Regions from separate parts of the Collinsella sp. AF16-8 genome, predicted to be linked through region 2. Evidence: riboswitches for the same ligand, from Rfam matches in the RefSeq annotation. Region 2 holds a riboswitch; the other holds the start of a gene.

Region 1 (3,406 bases), on a different contig from region 2:
CCGTGCGCCCGAGGTGGCTACCATGACGGGGTCGACGACCACGTTTGTCGCGTTCCGGGCGCTCAGGCGGTCGGCGATAACCTCGATAATCTCGGCAGAGGAAACCATGCCGATCTTGACGGCGCTGGGGCGGATATCGTCAAATACGGCGTCGATCTGCGCAGCGACGATATCAGGGGAGATATTCTGCACGGCGGTGACACCGAGCGTGTTTTGTGCGGTGATGGCGGTGATGGCCGTCTCGGCATACAGGCGGTGCGCCGTGATGGTCTTGATGTCGGCCTGAATGCCGGCGCCACCGCTGGAATCGGATCCTGCGATGGACAGGACGGCAGGTACCTTACTGCGATCCATGTTTGCTCCCTTGTTCGGTCGGAATCAAATGGGTCTTTAAGCCAGCATTATAAAGATGCCCGGGCCGACTCTATGTCGAACCCGGGCGGGCGATGCAATCTTTACGCAAATGTAAGCAAATGTTCACACGTCAACAATTGAAGAACACCATGTTACCGATTGTGGCTCCGGTGACGAGTTAGTCCTCCATGCCGAGGTCGATCGTCGTGCCTTCGAACACCTTGTTAACGGTGCGGACGGCGCACATCTTGCCGCACATGGTGCAGGTGCCCTCGGTGGCGGCGGGGGATTCTTCGTAGCGTTTCTTGCCGGTGACCGGGTCGAGAGCACACTTCCACATGGCATCCCAGTCGAGCTTGCGGCGTGCCTGGCCCATCTTGTCGTCCATGTCGCGGGCGTGCGGCACCTTCTTGGCGATATCGGCGGCGTGCGCGGCAATCTTAGTGGCCATGAGGCCATCGAGCACGTCCTGGGCGTTGGGCAGGCACAGGTGCTCGGCCGGCGTCACGTAGCACAGGAAGTCGGCACCGGAGCTGGCGGAGATGGCGCCGCCGATGGCAGCGGTGATGTGGTCGTAACCCACGCCGATATCGGTCACCAGCGGCCCGAGCACATAGAACGGGGCATTGTGGCACAGGCGCTTCTGCAGTTTCATGTTGGCGGCGATCTCGTCGAGCGCCATGTGACCCGGGCCCTCGACCATGACCTGGACGCCGGCGGCCCAAGCGCGCTTGCACAGCTTGCCCAGCTCGATCATCTCAGCGGTCTCGGTGGCATCGTTGGAGTCGTAGAGGCAGCCCGGGCGGCAGGAGTCGCCGAGCGAAATCGTCACGTCGTACTCGTGGCAAATCTCGAGCAGCTCGTCAAAGTACTCGTAGAAGGGGTTTTCGTTGCCGGTGACCTCCATCCAGCCAAACAGTAGCGAGCCGCCGCGACTGACGATGTTCATCAGGCGGCCGGTCTCCTTAAAGGTCTTGGTGACCGACTTGTTGATGCCGCAGTGGATGGTCATAAAGTCCACGCCATCCTCGGCGTGCGCGCGCACGACCTCGAACAGGTCGTCCTTGGTCAGCTTGACCAGCGGCTTTTCCATGTAGCCGATGGCGTCGTACATGGGGACGGTGCCCACCATGAGCGGCGTCTCGTCGATGAGCTGCTGGCGGAACTGGCGCGTTTTGCCCGAGTTGGAAAGGTCCATGATGGCGTCGGCGCCAAAGTCCTCGGCGATCTTGACCTTCTTCCATTCCTCGGCGGCATCGGCCTTGTCGCCCGAGATGCCCAGGTTGACGTTGACCTTGGTGGACAGGCCCTCGCCGACACCAAAGGCGCGCATGCCCTTTTTGATATGCACGATGTTGGCGGGAATGGCGATGCGGCCGTCGGCCACGCGCTCGCGGATGTACTCGGGGTCGCGATGCTCGCGCTCGGCGACTTCCTTCATCTGCGGCGTGATCTGCCCGGCGCGGGCGAAGTCGATTTGCGTGACGAGCTTGGGCTCGGTCTGTGTGCTCATTGGCACGGCTCCCTTCGTTGGCATTACCCATATCAGGTTTGCGGGTCAGGGCGGGCGCGCCCAGTCTCAGCCTGCCGTCTTGTCCTGCAAGCTCCCCGTTTATGTAATGGGCTCAAGTATAGCTCGAATGGGTACGATTGGCATAACGAGCGTGCCTGTGGGGAGGCGAACATGGAAGACAAGCATCTATATCGAGAGACGCAATGGGATGTATCGGCCGAGGAAAGCCGTGCGCACCATGGCCTTGTCGCGATTGGTTTTGCGGTGCTTGCCGTGCTGGTGATTGCCTTTTGTATCTGGACGTTTGGCGGTCACGGCGGCGCAGCATGGGAGTTCGAGGCCGACGATGCCCTGCCGATCATGACAGTGAAGGTTACGGGCGGCAATACCGTTGCCGCGCCGGGCGACTATTGGTATTCGCGCGATGGATTTGTCCAGCTTCAGCTGAGCGGTGGGTCTATTCCTGGTGAGGAAATCGAACGCGTGACGTATGATGCGGCGCTCAAAACGCTGACGGTGAAGCTCAAGAATCAGGGCGACGTGCCTACGACTATGGATATCGCGCTGACGGAATGGCGCTTGGAGCCCCCATCGGGTGCTGCGGTGTCCGAGGTAGAGCACGTTAAGATTACCTACCAAGATGGCTCGACAAACGAAGTTGCCAAAGCCGACGGCTTGGCGGAATAGACGCCGTGCCTAGGCAGCACATTCAAAAGTAGCGGTGGTCCTACAAGGTCTGTTCGTTCAGGAAGACCAAAGTGTTCTTATTTGAAAGCTCGGGAAAGTGACGATAACCAACGTCAAACGCGGTGAGCCCGCTTACATCCTCGAGCTTGTTTTCTGCCATCCAGCGCACCATGGAACCACGTGCCTTTTTGCTGGCGGTCGAGCGCTGGATGGGCTTGCCGTTGCGGATGCCTTCGCCAAAGAGACACGTGACGACCGTGGCGTCGCCCGCGAGATGGGGCAGAACGGCTTTGGCGTACTCTACGCTGGCGAGGTTGACGATCGTGGTGTTTGAGCCTGCCGGGGCGATAGCCCGCGCGAGCTTGTCGCTCCAAAACGCATAGAGGTCTCGGGCATCGTCAACGGCGAGCTTCGCGCCCATCTCCAGCCGATATGGTTCGACGGCATGAAAGGGGCGAACGCACCCGTAGAGGCCAGAGAGGATCCACAGGTGGCTTTGCAGCCATGCGAGCTGCGCGGAATCCATCACCTCGGGCGCCATGCTCTGGTATTGAATGCCGTGGTAGGACATGACGGCAGGGGAGAGGTGACAGGCGAGTGCGGGATTGTCGAGATCGCCGTTTTTCAGGATGGGCCCGAACTCATGCAGGGTGTTGAGGCAAGGCCCCAGCAGTTTGTCACTCACGTTCCATAGCGCCTGCAGGCTGTCGCTGCCTTCATTCCGCTCGATATCTAGCAGTGCGCGGTGGAGGCGAGCCGTCTCGCGCGCAAAGGGTGGAATGCCCAGGACTTCAAAAGCATCTTGGGCCGCGCGCATCTGCTTGGCGGGCGAAATGACGACCTGCAGCATGG
Region 2 (3,406 bases):
TTGGCCACCAGCATGCGCTCGATGACCTCGCGGTTGTGCTCGGACAGATATAGGATGCCCAGTTCGCTTTTCATATGCGCGACGTCCTCGATAATCTCGTGAGTCTGCTCCTCGCGCAGGGTAAAGTCGTAACGCGTGGCATCGAACTCGCGGATCACGTCGACAAACGCGTTAACGGCAAAGGAATAATGCTGGCAGCTCACACTAAAGTGCGGCACCTGCTCGGATGCGCCCTTGTACTTGCCCTCGAGCAGGTCGGCCTGGTCGAGCACCTGGCGCGCATAGCCCAAGAAGGTCTCGCCTTCCTCGGACACAACGACGCCCTTGTTAGTGCGCTCAAAGATATGCACACCCATCTCGTTTTCGAGATCGCGAATCGACGCGGTAATCGAAGGCTGCGACACAAAGAGCCGGCGCGAGGCCTCGGTGATGCTGCCGCATTCGGCAACCTTTACAACATATCTGAGCTGTTGAAGCTTCATGATGGCCTCCCTAGACGTCCGCGAAACCCGAACCCGCCGCATCTGCCTGACGCATAAACGACGGCATCTCCCCCGTCGCGGCGCAGGCGGCAATCTGATGCAGAGCCCCGGCAACCGCATCGTCTGCCGCAGCGCCGATATGCCAGCGCGCGGCAGCCGTGACGGCCTCGTTGGCATTGGCGACTGCAACGGAGTTGGGGACGGCACCGATCATGGGCAGGTCGTTATCGGAATCGCCAAATACGGCCACCTCGTCGGACGTCAGGTCCAAAGCGCGCGCCAGCTCCAGCGCAGCGCAACCCTTGTCCCAACCTGCTGGAAGAATGTCGAACAGGCGCACACGATTGTTGGGAAACACGAGCGAGAGTTCCGGCACCTCAGCGGCAACGCGCTCGCGTAGCTCCGCGAGCTCCTCACGCGAACGAGCACTCCAGATATTCGCCTTGAACACCGACGCGTCATCGACGACAGGACGGCACGGGGCCTCTTCGCCCTTGAGCCATGCGTTGCCGCCCGACTCCATGGCGCGGCGCACGCGCTCGGGGTCGCTCGTCACACAATAGGCATCGTTGCCCCAAAAGTCATCACCCAGGCCGTAGACCTTCAGATACGTATCGTCGGTCTCTTGCTCCAAGTAGTCAGCCAAGCGCATAAGGGCGGCGTTGTCAGTCGCATGCGAGGCTACCACCTCGCCGTCCACAAACATGACCTGGCCGTTGCAGAACGCGCCGGTCGAGAAGCACTCGGCGCGATTGCGGAACATCCAGCCCATCGCGGACGGTTGACGGCCCGAAACCGGGCCAAAGTGCAGGCCCGCCGCCTGCATGGCATGAATGCCCTCGATGGCATAATCGCTGGCGCCGTCGCGCCCGGCCGGAATCAGCGTATCGTCCATATCGGTCAGCACAAGTTTGATCATAGAGCCCCCTCGGTCATTCTTAATCCCGTCTATTGTACCGACCTGCCAAAAAGAGACAGGTTTATATTGGCAGGTTTTATCTGGGAAAACGCAAAGCCCCAGTTTTTACCTGCCAAAATAAACCTGTCCCTTTTTGGCAGGTGCGCTAGTATAGGAAACAACAGATTCGATGCGGGAGTGCCGGCGGTGCAAACCACAAGGCTGAGAGGGCATGGGGCCCAATCCTTTGAACCTGTCAGTTAATGCTGGCGTAGGGAGCATGCCGCCTTTTTAGGGGCGCTGTCTATGCACAGCGCCCCTTTTCTATGCCAAGGAGGCATGTGCAGTGATCGATTCGAAACAGCTCAAGCAAAACGTGGTCAAGGCAGTGGAGAAGATTCGCGCCACCAATCCGATGGCGGGCTCCATCACCAACACGGTGACGATTGACTTTGTCGCCAACGCGCAGCTCGCCGTGGGCGGATCGGCCGCCATGGTCTATCTGCCCGACGAGGGCGAGGCGCTCGTTGCCGGCGGCGGCGCCATCTATCTGAACATGGGCACACTCTTCCCCATCTACGAGCAGACGATTCCCCGCGCGGCCAAGGCGGCACACGACGCCGGCAAGCCCTGGGTGCTCGATCCGGTGGGCCTGGGCATCGGCAGCCTGCGCACCCAACTGGTAGGCGAACTCAAGCAGTACAAACCCGCCATCGTGCGCGGCAATGCCTCCGAGATTATCGCGCTCGCCGGCCTGTGGGGCCTTGAGGGCGAAGCGGCCGATCTGAGTCGCGTGCGCGGTGTCGATACCACCGACACGGTAGACGCCGCCCGCGGCGCCGCCGTGGCGCTCGCCCGCTACACCGGCGGCGCCGTTGTGGTCTCGGGCGAAGTCGACCTGATTACCGACGGCACGACCGTGGCCAAGTCCCACGGCGGCAGCCCGCTCATGTCCAAAATCACCGGCTGCGGTTGCTCGCAGGGCGGCGTGCTGGCCGTGTATGCCTGCGCCGCCGACCCGTTTACGGCGGCCATCTGCGGCACGGGCGTCTACAACGTTGCCGGCACGCGTGCCGCCGCCGTCGCCGATGCCCCGGCAAGCTTTAAGGTCGCCTTTATCGACGAGCTCTACCGCGCGACCGCCCAGAACATTGCCGATAACCAACTCGAGCTCGAGGAGGCATAAGCCATGTCCGAGTCCGTAACCAATGCCGGCATGAACACACTCGTCGCCGTGGCCATCGCCCCGTGCGGCACCGGCGACGAGCTGTCCGCCGAGGTCGCCGAGGTCGTGCGCGTCATTCGCGAGAGCGGCCTTCCCAACCGCACCACCTCGATGTTCACCGAGATCGAGGGCGACTGGGACGAGGTCATGCAGGTCGTACGCGACGCAACCTTTGTGTTGGCGAGCAAGGGCATCCGCACCGAAGTCGTGCTCAAAGCCGATATTCGACCCGGATTTACCGACACCATGACCGGCAAACTCGAACGCATGGAAGCGCAAATCAAAAAGCAGGAGGAAGCACGATGAGCATCCGCGACAACCTTGATATCTCTGCCTATCTGGTACTCGGCCCCGAAAACACCCTCGGGCGACCCGTGGGCGATGTGGTGGCTCAGGCGCTCGACGCCGGATTTACCTGCATCCAGGTGCGCTCCAAGGTGGCAAGCGCCCGCGAGATCATCGCACTGACGGGCGATGCCGCCCAGGCCATCGCCCAGGCCGGCAAAACCGGGCAGGTCGCGCTGCTGATCGACGACCGCCTTGACTGCGTACTTGCCGCACGCGAGCAGGGTATTGCCGTCGACGGCGTGCACGTGGGCCAGAGCGACATCCCCGTCGAGGTCTGCCGCAAACTTTTGGGCCCCGATGCCATCGTGGGTCTTTCGGCCCGCTGCGAGGAGATGCTCGAGTACGTCAAGACCGCCGACATGAGCCTGGTCGATTACCTGGGCGTAGGCCCGCTCCACGAGACCGAAACCAAGCGCGACTGCGGACGTGCGGCAGATGGCTCCATCATCACCA

The links. A riboswitch is a leader RNA that binds a small molecule or an ion and turns the genes downstream of it on or off. The one in region 2 is predicted to bind thiamine pyrophosphate.
Region 1: linked by a shared signal. The riboswitch ahead of thiC (phosphomethylpyrimidine synthase ThiC) and the one ahead of thiM (hydroxyethylthiazole kinase) in region 2 are both predicted to bind thiamine pyrophosphate.

What each region holds. Positions count from the first base shown of each region.
Region 1 is NZ_QRXX01000009.1:85,349-88,754, reverse strand. Features, by position in the region: gene thiD (bifunctional hydroxymethylpyrimidine kinase/phosphomethylpyrimidine kinase) at 1-354, opposite strand, end outside; gene thiC (phosphomethylpyrimidine synthase ThiC) at 533-1,867, opposite strand; TPP riboswitch at 1,860-1,975, opposite strand; gene DWW73_RS08675 (hypothetical protein) at 2,039-2,554, shown strand; gene DWW73_RS08670 (YaaA family protein) at 2,595-3,404, opposite strand.
Region 2 is NZ_QRXX01000004.1:101,430-104,835, forward strand. Features, by position in the region: gene DWW73_RS05000 (LysR family transcriptional regulator) at 1-482, opposite strand, end outside; gene DWW73_RS05005 (HAD-IIB family hydrolase) at 493-1,401, opposite strand; TPP riboswitch at 1,565-1,675, shown strand; gene thiM (hydroxyethylthiazole kinase) at 1,727-2,566, shown strand; gene DWW73_RS05015 (thiamine-binding protein) at 2,570-2,911, shown strand; gene DWW73_RS05020 (thiamine phosphate synthase) at 2,908-3,406, shown strand, end outside.